One region of the Brevibacillus sp. NPDC058079 genome, then DNA from elsewhere that is predicted to be linked to it. Evidence: riboswitches for the same ligand, from Rfam matches in the RefSeq annotation. Region 1 holds a riboswitch; each other region holds the start of a gene.
The links. A riboswitch is a leader RNA that binds a small molecule or an ion and turns the genes downstream of it on or off. The one in region 1 is predicted to bind cyclic di-GMP.
Positions count from the first base shown of each region.

Region 2: it holds a riboswitch for cyclic di-GMP, as region 1 does, so the genes downstream of both, ACFVS2_RS23770 (N-acetyltransferase) here and ggt (gamma-glutamyltransferase) in region 1, are expected to answer to the same signal.
Region 3: it holds a riboswitch for cyclic di-GMP, as region 1 does, so the genes downstream of both, yfmT (benzaldehyde dehydrogenase) here and ggt (gamma-glutamyltransferase) in region 1, are expected to answer to the same signal.

Region 1 covers NZ_JBHVSO010000009.1:230,300-235,181, reverse strand. Annotated here, with positions in the region: gene ACFVS2_RS24875 (glutamine--tRNA ligase/YqeY domain fusion protein) at 1-1,491, opposite strand, end outside; gene ACFVS2_RS24870 (SET domain-containing protein) at 1,571-2,188, opposite strand; cyclic di-GMP riboswitch class I at 2,438-2,526, shown strand; gene ggt (gamma-glutamyltransferase) at 2,708-4,426, shown strand; gene ACFVS2_RS24860 (methyl-accepting chemotaxis protein) at 4,546-4,882, shown strand, end outside.
Region 2 covers NZ_JBHVSO010000008.1:311,786-316,667, forward strand. Annotated here, with positions in the region: gene ACFVS2_RS23755 (DNA alkylation repair protein) at 1-316, shown strand, start outside; gene ACFVS2_RS23760 (Crp/Fnr family transcriptional regulator) at 316-993, shown strand; gene ACFVS2_RS23765 (peroxiredoxin-like family protein) at 1,078-1,740, shown strand; cyclic di-GMP riboswitch class I at 1,914-1,997, shown strand; gene ACFVS2_RS23770 (N-acetyltransferase) at 2,189-2,743, shown strand; gene ACFVS2_RS23775 (methyl-accepting chemotaxis protein) at 2,736-4,226, shown strand; gene ACFVS2_RS23780 (alpha/beta hydrolase) at 4,348-4,882, shown strand, end outside.
Region 3 covers NZ_JBHVSO010000005.1:210,408-215,289, reverse strand. Annotated here, with positions in the region: gene ACFVS2_RS16895 (M14 family metallopeptidase) at 1-434, shown strand, start outside; gene ACFVS2_RS16890 (methyl-accepting chemotaxis protein) at 497-1,378, opposite strand; gene yfmT (benzaldehyde dehydrogenase) at 1,409-2,866, opposite strand; cyclic di-GMP riboswitch class I at 2,952-3,037, opposite strand; gene ACFVS2_RS16880 (methyl-accepting chemotaxis protein) at 3,215-4,159, opposite strand; gene ACFVS2_RS16875 (hypothetical protein) at 4,184-4,882, opposite strand, start outside.

The sequences.
Region 1 (4,882 bases):
CGAATTCGGGTTAACGTTGTCGAGGAATGTGCCCTCTGCGTCTTCATCATCCATAATCAATGGCTCGTACAGACGGAATTCAGCAGGAACTGCATTGGTTGCATCCACCCAGTGGATCGTACCTTTTACCTTGCGACCTGTAAAACCGCTGCCGCTCTTCGTCTCAGGGTCATACGTGCAATGGATCTCGATCACGTTGCCATCTGCATCCTTCACGATGTCATTGCACTTAATGAAGTACGCGTGCTTCAGACGCACTTCATTTCCCGGGAACAGGCGGAAATACTTGCTCGGCGGGTTTTCCATGAAGTCATCCTGCTCAATGTAGATTTCGCGGGAGAACGGAATTTGACGATTGCCCATCTCTGGGTTCTCTGGATTGATCTCCGCTTCAAGCATCTCGACTTGTCCTTCCGGATAGTTCGTGATGACGACCTTCAACGGATTCAAAACAGCCATCGTACGTGGTGCCTTCAGCTTCAGGTCCTCACGGATGAAATACTCCAGCATTTTCTCGTCAACCGTGCTGTTAGCGCGCGCTACCCCTACTTCACGAGCGAATGTACGAATCGCTTCTGGTGTATAGCCGCGACGACGGAAGCCTGCGATGGTTGGCATGCGCGGGTCATCCCAGCCGTCTACTACATTCTCATCGACAAGCTGTTTCAGCTTGCGTTTACTCATAACGGTGTTGGTCAGGTTCAAGCGAGCAAATTCGTACTGGCGTGGTACCTTCTCCATTTCGCACTCGCGGACTACCCAGTCATACAACGGACGATGATCTTCGAATTCCAGTGAGCACAGGGAGTGTGTCACGCCCTCAATGGCATCCTCCAACGGATGAGCGAAGTCGTACATCGGATAGATGCACCATTTGTCTCCCGTGTTGTGATGCGTTGCATGGGAGATTCGATACAGAACCGGATCACGCATGTTGAAGTTCTGAGAAGCCATATCGATTTTCGCACGCAGCACCTTTTCTCCGTCCTTGAATTCCCCTTGGCGCATCCGTGCAAACAGATCCAGGTTTTCCTCCACAGATCGATTGCGGAACGGACTATCTGTGCCTGGCTCTGTCCATGTTCCACGCATTTTACGCATGTCTTCGGGAGACAGATCGTCTACGTAAGCCAAACCTTTTTTAATCAACAGCACCGCACGGTTGTACATCTCTTCAAAGTAATCAGATGCAAAAAACAACCCGTCCCATTCGAAGCCCAGCCATTGAACGTCCCTTTTGATGGCCTCTACGTATTCGATGTCTTCCTTTACCGGATTGGTATCGTCAAATCGAAGGTTGGCCTTGCCGGAAAATTCACGTGCCAACTCAAAGTTGAGGCAGATTGCTTTTGCATGTCCAATATGAAGATACCCGTTCGGTTCTGGGGGAAAGCGGGTAATGATTTCCTTTACTTTGCCCTCTTGCAAGTCATCAATCATGATATTGCGGATAAAATTGGATGCCGCTACCTTGTTTTCCAATGAAATCAACCTTTCACTTCACCTTTACATTCCATAATACTGATTCTCTACTCAGAGTTCAACAAAATCGGGTCGTTGACCGACCCGCTCACGTCTTCCATTGCTGCCTCGTTTGCCATTGTGACCTGCAATACAGATGAATGACAGAATCAATGGCTAAGCGCTGCTCCGTGATCCCACGAATCGTTTCGAGATGCTTCGGGGAAATCAGATGCAGCAAAGGCTGTTCAACATGATTGAAACGTTGGAATGCTTCCGCAGCAATCCGATCCCACTGCGGGTAATACCGAAGCAAGTCATCGGGCATTACGCGGGAGCGGTCCGTGTCGGACTCGGGCAAACAATCAAAAGGTTCATCCAGATTCAACGTCCCATAATCATCAGTCAACTCTTCACCCGGCAAAACATCCCGTGCAGCCAATTCCAGATCATACATGGTCGGCACACAATTCGCATGAAAGCTGTGGTTCACGTACCTTGCCTTATCCCAACAAAGAATGTACTTTCCGAACTGGTTCTTAAAGGAGTATTTTTGTACGTCCTGTTTTCGTAATGAGTCAAGTCTTTCCACAAATACAGGGTCCAATACCTGGTCCAAATTATCCTGTGCCCATACAATCGTTCCTTTTGGGATAAACTTTGTCGCAAACACACCGTACCCGATCTCATCGTTGATATAGCGCAATTCTGTATCGGGATGCATCATGGTCTTTGTTTCACTCCTTGGCGAATGTGCCTTTTTATCATCATAAGCAGTTTTGCCCCAGGAGGTGTGTGAATGTCTGCGAAAAACAACCTTCCCCATAACATTTCTCACTATTTTTCTGGATTAAAATATTTTTTCTTATTTACCACAAATGGTAAATAGTCTATATTATTGGCAAACGGAGTTTTAGGAACATTTTCCCACAACGATCGAATCAGTATATGTGTCAATTTTCTACTTCATCCATTGATATCGAAACGGCATACCCGGGGAAATCCGGCGACGCAAAGCTACAGGGGCTACCTCCGCAACAGCGGACACGCTTGCCAGCTACCGAAGTATTGATGTAGGACGAGACCAATGATCCTATATCATTGGTCTTTTTTTGCGCTCATAATGTCTATTTTTGTCTATTTTTGTATGTTTGTGTATTTTTAGTTTTTAAAGGAGGTGAGGCAACAGCGGATAGCCGGTTTAATGAATTATTATTCTATTCATCATGAAGGAGGTTTCATAGGAATGTCATTCTGGAAGAAACTCTCGACCGTCGCGCTGACTGCTGTCATCGGGCTATCAACGTTCTCTGGAGCACAAGCTGCTAACCGTCCAACATCGATGTCACCGAACGCAATGGTGACGACTCCTCACTATCTGGCTACGGCTGCGGCCCTGAAGACATTGGAAGACGGTGGAAATGCAGTAGATGCTGCAATTACAGCCGCTTCCACATTAGCTGTCGTCTATCCTCATTACACAACCATTGGCGGAGATAACTTCTGGCTCATCTACAATGCCAAAACAAAAGAGCTGAAGGCGCTGAACGGCAGTGGTCGTGCAGGCGAAAAAGCAACCATCGACTATTACAAAAACAAAGGCTACGAAAAAATCCCGTCCCGCGGTTATGAATCGGCAAACACTGTCCCTGGTGTCGTCTCCGGCTGGTGGGAGGCGTACAACTACGCCCATAAAAGCATGGGCAACAGTAAGCTTCAATGGAACAGACTGCTGGAGCCTGCCATTGGATACGCCCAGAACGGATATCCAGTCTCCCCCAACCAAGTATATTGGACGAAATACGCAACAGATCCAACTGACAATGACTTGAAGAATCTTCAACGTTTTGATGGATTCCGCAAAACATTCCTGAAGCCCAACGGCGATCCCTATGCAGCAGGCGAGATTCTCAAACAAAAGGATCTTGCCAATACTTTGCGAATCATTGCAAAAAAAGGTGCTGACGGTTTTTATAAAGGAGAAGTTGCTAAAAAAATCGTAGCAGACATGCAAGCCAACGGTGGATTGCTCACGTTGAAGGATTTTGAGAAGCACACCTCCACTTGGGCAGATCCAATTTCGGTAGACTACCGTGGTTATAAAGCGTACAACGTTCCGCCTAACTCCCAAGGCATGGCTTCGCTCTCTATTCTTAATGTTTTGAACAATTTTGACCTCAAGAGCATGGGTGAAGGAACACCCGATTACTATCACACGATTGTGGAAGCTACCAAACAATCTTTTGCTGACCGCGATAAATGGCTGACTGACCCTGCCTTTGTGGATATCCCTGTGGATGAGCTGTTGTCCAAGCAGCACGGGAAAGATTTAGCAGCGCGCATTGATATGAAACAAGCCGCCAAATCCGTAGAACCGCTTGATCCAAAAGGCGATACAACCTGGTTCGGGATCGTCGACAAGGATGGAAATGCAGTGTCCATCATTCAGAGTCACTATTTTGACTGGGGTTCCGGTATCGTAGCGAAAGATACGGGCATCCTTTTGCAAAACCGCGGAAGCTATTTCTCTTTGGATCCTAAACACATCAATCACTTGGAACCAGGAAAACGCACCTTCCACACAATTAACCCAGCTATGCTCTTTAAAGGGGACAAGCCTTATCTTCTCTACGGAACACAAGGGGGAGAAGGACAGCCGCAAACGCAAGCCGCTCTCGTCACGCGTATCATCGACTTTGGTTTCAGCGTGCAAGACGCAATCGAAGCGCCAAGATGGCTGCATGGACGCAACTGGGGATCTGCTTCCAACAATCTCAAGGTGGAAAGCCGCATCCCTCAAGAAGTCCTGGACGAGTTAATTAAACGTGGACATCCAGTCGAAAAGCTGGAAGCAGCCTATACCGATACGATGGGACAGTCCGGCGCAATCCTGATTGACCCGCAAACTAATGTAAAATTTGGCGGTGCTGACCCTCGCGGTGAAGGCGCAGCAATGGGATATTGATATTTTGTCAGACTGCTGAGTTAATCTCAGCAGTCTACCTTTATTATATTTCCTGGTGGTAGACAGCTTTTCACAAGGAAAGAAATATCTTAATCACGGATTAGGAGTGGAACAATCCTATGTTTTTGTTCAACAAACTCAGGAACAAAATGATCCTTTGGTTTCTCATCGTGGCCGTCATTCCACTTACTGCCGTTTCGGTGTTTATCACGAACAGCTTTTCATCCATTCTGATTGATAAACAAAAATCATCCTATGTTGACCTTACTTCCAGTACGGCCATAGCTATGGATCAATATCTGGACCGGCGTATGACAGAAATTCAGATTTTAGCCCGTACCTCAGATATTCAATCCGATGATGCAGCGGCAAAAAATGAATTCATCCGCAAGTTTACCGAGGAAATGAAACTGTATGACGGAAATACGTATATCGCAAGCGATGGAAAAGTAACGG
Region 2 (4,882 bases), on a different contig from region 1:
ACTAGATACCGACGAAAATATTCGCCGCTTTGCGGTAGAGGCCACACGCCCACGAGGTGTCTGGTGTAAACATATTGACGCATTGAAAAATGAGCCTGCTCGCTGCCTGCCTTTGCTCACGCCAGTGAAGTCAGATCCATCTAAATATGTTCAAGATTCTGTAGGGAATTGGTTGAACGATGCGAGTAAATCACAACCAAGCTGGGTGATACAGCTTTGTGACGAGTGGCTAAGCATCTCTGATTCAAAGGAAACGAAAAGAATTGTAACCAAAGCGAAAAGAACCATCCTGAAGACCCAAACCGAAAAGAAATGATGAACCGAATCACATATTTATCCCAATTTTATTTGTTGAATTCATTATCCGAGGAAAGTTTGCGCTTAATCGATCAATTAACCTCCTTAACCCCTTTCCCCAAAAATACGTGCACTCAAACACCAGAAACTTTTTCAGAGGGCTTCTACTTCATCAAAGAGGGGAAAGTACGTTTATATAAAGTAAATCGGGATGGTCGGCAGTTTACATTTGATATCCTTGGGGAAGGCAATGTGTTTGGAGAAGTGGATTTGCTCTCATTAGGTACACGGGAGATGTATATAGAAACCATCGAAGACTGCCTCATTTGTAAAATGAGCAAAGCAAAATTTGAGAGCTACATAATCGAACACCCGCAACTGATGATGAAGATCATGAGGCTCATTAGCGATAGAATGGTTTCGATCAGCCAAGCAGCCGAAAATCTTGCCCTTCTCCCTTTACAAGATCGCATTATTTCCACGTTAGTAAGGCTTGCCGACCAATTTGGCAATCCTAACAGTTCTGCGTTTCAACAAATTGAGTTACCTCTTTCCCATCAAGAGCTCGCCCATTTTGTCGGGGCATCCAGGGAAGCTGTGACGGTAGCATTACGTGCTTTAGCAAGAGAAGAACTAATTCAAACAGGCTTTAAAACCATTTCCATTCATCGGGACAACATTTTAAAGAAGATGTAATCCAGTTTACATCTTTCCCTCCAAAAGAAAGATATCGTAAAGCTATGGCTTCTACTATTCTTTCGAAAAAGAGGGGAACGACATATGGATAAACCACATTTTCAGAGCCTGCGCGAAGAGCTAGATTATACAACCATTCAAATAGCAGACTTCCTCACTCGTGAAGTAACAGATTCATTTACAAGATCAATCGAGGAGCTGAGGATCTCTGGACAGGCAAAGGGCTTACCGATTGGTTCGATGGCGCCTGATTTCACATTGAACGATCACACTGGCAAGACCATTACCTTGTCGGAAGAAATCGTAAAGGGTCCCATCGTCCTCACGTTTTTCCGTGGATCATGGTGCCCCTACTGCAATTTGGAGCTGCAAGCATACCAAAAACAGATCGATACGATAGCCTCTCTGGGTGCCCAATTGTTTGCCATTAGCCCACAATCTCCTGCACACTCTCTTACTATGCAAGAGAAAAACGGACTGAGCTTTCCCGTGTTATGCGATACCAATAACCAGGTAGCAGAAAAATATAAACTCAAATTCAGACTGCCTGATTCTTTACAGGATACCTACCGATCATTGGATATTGATCTCAAGCATTTTAATAGTGACGATTCTTGGACGCTCCCCATTCCTGCTACTTATATCCTCGACAACCAGAGCGTAATCCGGTTAGCATGCTTAGATCCAGATTACAAAAAGCGAATGGAGCCAACTGAAGTTTTAGACATTCTGCGTACCCTAACCTAACGCCTATATAACGAAGAACCAGTTGATACCACAACTGGTTTTTTGTACGTCTAAGCTTTATAAACAATTAGTTTCTTTTCCCTACCAAAACTTGACAAAGATATATCTTTTGGCTTATATTTTGCATGATTATATCTAGCAAAATTCGACACACTTTTACAAGTTTTGCTAAAAAATGCAAAAGGCAAAGTCATCGAAAGGTGGCGACGCAAAACCACGGGTCTACAGTCTTTGACCATGATAGCCGGGTTGCCATCATCTTGAGACCATTTTTTTTGATGTTGGTAGCTTCGGTTGTTCCATTTCAATGGAACGGCCTTTTTTTGTGTTTCGTTTTTTGAAAGGAGGATGAAAGCACTTTCATTTTCGTAACGGATGGAAAAACATAACTTTTGAGACGTCAAACATACACAACACGGTAATCAGAAAATGATGGAGTGGGGAAGTTATGTACAAACAAGTAGAAACCGTACAAGAGTTAGCAAAATTTCATGAAATCAAAGAAACAGTATGGACAAGCATGGGCTTCGAGATGGAGTACGCGAAAGAAGGCTCCGCACAATTCCTCTTAATTGCCGAAGACGGTGAAGCAGGTGGAACATTTGAAATGACGCCCTTTTCCGAATCAAATGCTTATATGAAATCACTTTTTCAGGATGTTGTTACAGAAGATATGAAAGTAATGGAGGTAGACAGTCTTGCTGTTTTGCCGAAATACCGTGGACAACTAGGGCAAAAAGGAATTTGCTTGATGATAGATTACGCTGAAAAGCATGATTATACCCACGCAATTGGGGTAGCAGATCCGACTTTTTTTTCGTTCATTAACAAGAAGTATCAAGTAAAAGCGACTCAAACCAAAGATATCGTCTTTTACAAAGGGGCCGATGCTATTCCGACCCTCTTTCATCTAAAAGATGTCTATGACAATAAGCACGATCCGAAATATTCCTGGTACAATTCGTCGTCATCCAACCAAGTAAAAGTCGAGGTAGGTGGGTAACATGGATAACATTGATAACATTGATCTATTGAGAAGAAGAAACAATTGGGTCGTAATCGTATTTGCAAGTATTATTACGGTTGTTCAGGTCTTAAACCTTTTTCTAGGCGTATCGTACACATTCGTTTTCACGATACTGGGTATTTTGTATGGTGTGCTGGCACCTTTTACTTACATCTCCAATCGCCCGAGCTTCCGTGAAAAAGCAGCGCCCTTCATGAAGTTTTTCAACTTCGCCGTAATCGGGATCTTCATGTTCATCGTAGTTGGACTAGACCCGCATATGATCAATATCATGACCATTATGTTCTTTGTAGCAGTCATGGGGATTTATCAAGACCGACTCATCAATATTTTGACGATTGTATCGACATTGGGTATTGTCTCTTACTACTTCCTGACACAGAGAGAAACGATTTTCCATTCGACTAACAATCTTGATCTGATGTACTTCCTGCTTACCTTCTGCTTCGTCTCTGTCACGAGCATGATGCATGCTGTATTCAATAACAAGCTGCAAGAGGAAAGTGAGCAACAAAAGCAAGAAGCGATTGCCTCGAAGGAATCTTTGCAACGTGTTCTGGATCAAATCAATGAATCACTCACCTCTATGCAAGACTATCAAGAGAATTTGAACCAGGTGACGGACGGCGTGAATGTTCGAGCAGTCGAAACCGTCGCTTCCCTGCAAGACATTATGGAGTCCTTTACGGTCCAGACCAGCAATACGGACGAGCTGCGTCGGGAAATGAGCTCGACGAATCTGCAAGTTGAGGATATGACTCGCTCTGTTACAGAGATGCATGAGTACGTAGAATCGACCAAAGAAGCCACTAGCGAGAGCGGCAAACGCATTGGCAACATCGGCAATGACTTTGAACGATTCATCACGGACATCCAAGGTACGAACCAACTGATTCAAGAGCTCAATAAAGAAACCGAATCGATTGGGAAAATCATTCAAACCATTTCCGAGATTTCTGCACAAACCAATCTGTTGGCACTCAATGCCACGATTGAAGCGTCTCGCGCAGGCGAACACGGCCGAGGATTTGCTGTCGTAGCAGATGAAGTACGCAAGCTGGCTGAATCCTCCAAGCTATCCTCTGAGTCGATCTCGAGCCTGCTGATGACCATTCGCGAAAAAATGAAGCTGGTATCGGATATGATTTCCGAGTCACAGACTTCTTTTGAGAAAAATAGCGAGGGCATCCTCGAAGTGCAAGAAATGTTCACCAATGTAGACAACTACATGCAAAACTTTGCGGATAAAACGAAAAACCTGCAAGAGTTCATCATCCATGTTCACAGCATGATTCAGGAAGTCGGCGCAAAAGTAGAAGTCAACGCAGATATTACCGACAAGAACAAAGAGAGCCTGGAAGAAGTGCTTGTTCTCGTTTCTGAGCAAAAAGACGAAGTCGTTAAGGTTTCTGGCGGCTTTGAAAAAATCGAACAACAGATGCGTGGTCTCCATATGTAACCTTCCTGCAACCGCCTTTCACGGGCGGTTGTTTTCTTTTCTCATTTTGTAACTGAATAGATATATAATGTAAATATTCTGATATTTATGTTCTTTTACAATGAAAGGAGGCACATCATTGATGGATGCACGAATCGAAACAAAAACGATTCAAACAGATCGATTGCTTGTTTCCCACCTGACAGCAGGCGTACCGGAAGGAGAACCGCTTCTCCTCATTCACGGCAATGCATCAGCCAACTTGTTCTGGGATGATACCATTGCGGCTCTATGTGACCAGTACCGTGTGTATGCACCTGATATGCGTGGCTATGGAGCAAGTGAAGCATTGCCTATCGATGCAACACGCGGTTTGCGAGACTGGTCGGATGACCTTCATTCGTTTATTCGGGCATTGGACTTGCCAACACCTATCCATCTTGCCGGCTGGTCTTTGGGTGGAGGGATCGTGATGCAGTTTGCCATCGATCACCCGCAGGAAGTCCGCTCCCTGATTCTAATCGCCCCCATGTCCCCTTACGGCTTTGGTGGAACCAAGGATATAGCTGGCACCCCTTGCTACAGCAGCTTTTCAGGCTCGGGTGGAGGAGCCGTCAACTCCGAGTTGGTTAAAAGGATAGCAGCCAAAGATATGAGTAATGAATCTCCCTCCAGTC
Region 3 (4,882 bases), on a different contig from region 1:
GGGTAAGCTCTACGGATGCCTATCCCGTGCTCGAACGAGAGCGTCCCACTGCTTATCTCATGCCTCCTGGCTACCATGACGTTGCAGCCAAGCTAGAATTGCTCGGTGTTTCAGTAATCAAGCTATCAAAAGAAACGACCATAGCGGTAGAAAGCTACACCATTTTGGAAAACAAGGTGAATACGATTTACGAGAATGGGCATTTCACCAACCAAGTGACTGCAAATGTAACAGAAACAACGAAAACCTTTCCTGCGGGCAGCTACGTGTTCAGCATGGCCCAGCCAAACGCCAACTTCATAGCATTGGCCTTGGAACCGGAATCAGTAGACAGCTACGTCACCTTTAACTTCTTGCCGCTTGAAAAGGGCGATGAAGTCCCAGTGTATCGCTATATGCTGGAGCAATCGCTACCCACCACACAAAAGAACTAAAGGAAAAATTCCCCTCTCTAAAGTTAGACTCCTGAGAGGGGAATTTTGTTACATGTATGGGCTTACTTTATTTCAAACACTTCTTGGGAAAGCCCTGCCAGCTTTTGCGTATTGTCGCTCACTTCGACCATCGTCGCAGAAATTTCCTCCGTAGCAGCTGCCTGACTCTCCATGGTTTGATTAATCAATGCAATCGAATTTTGCAGCAGGGTTATCAAATCCCGGATGGAATCTGTGGTTTGCTTGATTTTGTCTGCATTCGCCCGCGAATCCGTTGCCATATTGCGAACCTCATTCGCAACGACAGCGAATCCACGCCCAGCATCTCCTACCCGCGCAGCCTCAATGCTCGCATTCAGTCCCAAAATGTTACTTTGATCAGCGATTTTTTTCACGGCGAGAGTAATTTGCTCGATCTCAGTCGTACTTTGGCTCACATCGTTGGCTTGCTCTGAGATTGCCTTCATTTGCTCGTTCAAATTCCCGATCTGCATGGCCATCTCTTGTGTGGTGGCACTGACCTGCTCGACGACACTCGAGAGATTTGAGGCAATTTCATATAGCTCATTGGCTCGCTCCATACTGGATCCAATGCCGACACCGCCGATGACTTTTCCCGTATGATCATGCAGGGGGATCGCCCGTGCGACGAGAGGAAAACCAAATAATTCTTTGGGGACCATCATCGCCTGCCTGGTGTTTTTACGAATCGCGTTGGTGATCACATCTCCTTCTTGGAGTGGATCACCTGGCTTGACTTGCAGCGCAAATGTTTGGGCAGGCACATTACGTAATAACTTTTCCGTGTCGTAGACCCCAATGGTAATGTCATCGGTGAGTAAATCATTTAAATAAGGGGCAACCTTGATGAACGCCTCGAGCAGTTCTGCGTTTTTCCCCTTTTCGGAAGCTTCTGTTTCGTTCCATTCCACGTAACCGTTCATGACCCTCTTCACCTCTATATTTTGCTGGCATTAGTACGGAAATTGGCGCTTTTTGTGTTGAACCGAAATCCATTTCAGCGTAGTGAACTCTTCTAAACTCCATTGACCATTCAAACGTCCCAACCCGGAGTGCTTTTCACCACCAAACGCCACGATTGGTTCGTCATTGATCGTTCCATCGTTGATGTGAATCATGCCGGTCTCCATTCGTTTTGCCATCTGGGCACCTCTCTCCAGATCGCGTGTATGAATCGCCCCGGACAATCCAAATGGGGTCTCGTTCGCCATGCGAATCGCTTCTTCCTCAGAAGCAAACGACATGATGCAAACAGCCGGACCAAACAGCTCTTTGGATGCAATCGACATGTCTGTGGTCACTCCTGTCAAAACGATCGGCTCGACCACGTTGCCCTTTACTTCCCCTTTCAGTGCAGGAACGGCTCCTTCGCGTATCGCCTCATCGATCGTTGCCATCAGGTTGGTGACTTGCCGTTGATTGATGAGTGGACCGATTACCGTGTCAGGATCATTTGGGTCGCCTACCTTGAGTCCAGATACTTTTTCCACATACAGATCGAGGAATTTATCGTATACATCTTGGTGAACCAGAACCCGGTTAGCCGACATGCAAATCTGACCCTGGTGAGTAAAGCGGCTGAATACCGCTGCATTGACGGCATACTGGAGATCCGCATCCTCCAAAACAATCAGTGCACTATTGCCGCCCAGCTCCAAAATCGCCTTTTTGAAATGCTTCGCTGCCACTTGCGCGATATGGCTTCCTACTTGGCTAGAGCCTGTAAACGAAAGGATGCGCGGAATCGGATGGGAGACAAAACCATCGCCAATTTCAGCAATATCCGTCACAACGACGTTGATCAAGCCTTTTGGCAGACCTACATCTTCAAAAATTTTCGCTATGAGAGTCCCACCCGTGATTGGCGTGTGCTCATGTGGTTTGAGGACGACGCCGTTGCCCGTGCCAAGAGCTGGCGCTACGGACTTCATCGACAGATAGAACGGGAAGTTAAACGGACTGATGACGCCGACAACTCCTGCGGGAATCCGATACAAGCGATTTTCTTTTCCGTCTACGGGAGAAGGAAGAATTTTTCCTTCCATGCGTACCGGGAACGTAGCCGCCTCGCGAATAATATCCTTCACAAGCCCGATCTCAAAAAATGCCTTCAATCGGGTTCCACCTAATTCACGAATGATAATCTGAATGATTTCTTCTTCATTCTCTTCGATATAGTGAACAGCACGCTCCAACATTCGGGATTTGGTATAGGCATTCACTTCATCCCACTCTTTTTTCGCGTCGGCTGCCGCTTTGTAAGCCGCGTCGATATCCTCCAAATTTGCCATTTTGAATTCTGCAATGACTTCCCCGTTATAAGGGTTGATATCTTGCAATGTCTTTGCGCCAAGTCCGTCGCGCCACTCCCCATTGATGTACTGCTTGTCCAGTGTTTGAAGGATTGACATGCTTTAACCTCTCCCTTTTGTAAAGTAAATAGGCCCCCTTCGCATGAAAGGAGCCGTAAAACTAAAACAGCAAAATACACTGCTAGTCGGCAACCCGGCTGCCATCGTAACGTGTACATTAGGCCCGTGGCTTTGCGTCCCCAATTTTCAATGGGTTTGCCCATTCATAGCGAATGCTGGTATGATTTTGTCGAAAAAAGGAAAGTTATGGAGAATCTTACTTTGATTATAGTACTCAATTCCTAATAGTCAAACAGAAAAATGTAAAATTTTAGTGAACCAAATTGAACAAATACCAAAAAGTCCGCATCTCTTGGGATACGGACTCCTGATTCTTCTTCCTTATGATCACAATATCTTTTTGACATCCTTTACGCTCGTCGCGAGCATTTGCTCTACCGCGTTTGCGTCCCTCACATGCTTGGTCAGGCCTTCATTCAGCTCTTCCAGCAAGCCCTTCGCATCACTTACCTGTTGGGACACATCGTCTGCAAATCGCTTTTGGTGCGCGATGATTTCCATCACACCTGACACTTCGACATTCAGTGCCTGGAAAGCGTTCACGATCTGATCCGTCTTCTCCGCAGCATCCTTGCTGATAGAAAGTCCATTTTTGATCGCACTGCTGCTTTTTTCACTGTTGGACAACGCTTCTTTTGTTTCTTCCTGAATCTTGCCGATCAATTCTGCAATCGTCTTGGTCGAGTTCGCTGTCATCTCGGCCAGCTTCCGTACTTCATCCGCTACTACAGCAAAGCCTCGGCCTTGTTCACCTGCACGTGCCGCTTCTATCGCTGCATTCAAAGCGAGAAGGTTGGTCTGATTGGCAATGTCGCTGATCACCTTGACGATGCTCGTAATTTCCGAAGAGCGCTCTTCCAAGCGGCTCATGGACTTGGACGTATGGACCGATTCTTTGTCGAGCAGGCTCATGACTTCCACAACGTCCGTCATCGCCTTCTTACCTTCATCTGCACGAGCTACCGATTGTTTACAGATGTCCGTCAAGCGCTCTCCTCGATCCGACAGTTGGCTCGCAGATTCATCATCCCGCTCGTTAATGACCTGGATATTATCTACAACACGCTTCATCCTCGTCACCAATCGCACCGTTTGCTCGGATTCGGCGTTCATCGCTTGGTTCGACGTGAGAATCGCACCCATCTGTTCGTAAATACCGCGAAGCTCATGTTTCCAAGCGTCTTGGTGTCCTGCCATTGTGGTTGTGGGAGTTGCCACTGTCGTCGCTGCTGTCTCTTTTTCTGCTAGGCCTTTGTCTTTTTTCCAAAACATCCGCTTCTCTCTCCTTTGTCCCCATCAATTGTCACCTCGGCGGCTATATACGCGGGACTCGATTATTCCCGGATGTTGGTTCGCCAAGCTCAGCAAGTTTTCCAAGAAATAATAGTGACCCTCCAAGAGCTCCACGTCTTTACGCTCAAAATGCTTCGCCTGCAAATACTGCTGCATTTCCAAAGCATAGCGCTCCAGTTTATCGTGAAAATCGTTGGCACGAAGCATTTGCTCCACTTCTGGATATTCTGTTTTCAGGCGACTCAGCTCGCTATATACACGCCCACCCTCCAGAATCATCTGGTAGGCCGTACGCTCAAGCGTAGCTGTCGTAGCTGCCTCCTGCTCCTCACGCTCCTCGCGCAAAGCTGCCAAGTACGTGATAAAATGGTAGACAGTTAAAAACAATGGTCCTAAAAATAGAATGATCCCTGCTTTGTACACATGCTGATTGGACAAATTGCTGATGAGCAGGAACAAGTGAAACAAGATCGCACCCAACCATACATAGATGATGATTTGGTGATTGATCTTCCCTGCCTTTTGGTGGCGAGAAAAGGCAAAGGTAAGCCCGAGCAGATAAAAGGCAAGTAACGTAAAGCTGGCAGAAAACAAAGCCATCTCCATATCGATCAGCCAATCTGCGTCGGCGGGTATTTCGATAAAGAATTCAAAAGCGAGCACCAGCAGTGAGAACAGCAACCCCATGATCCAAAACCGGCT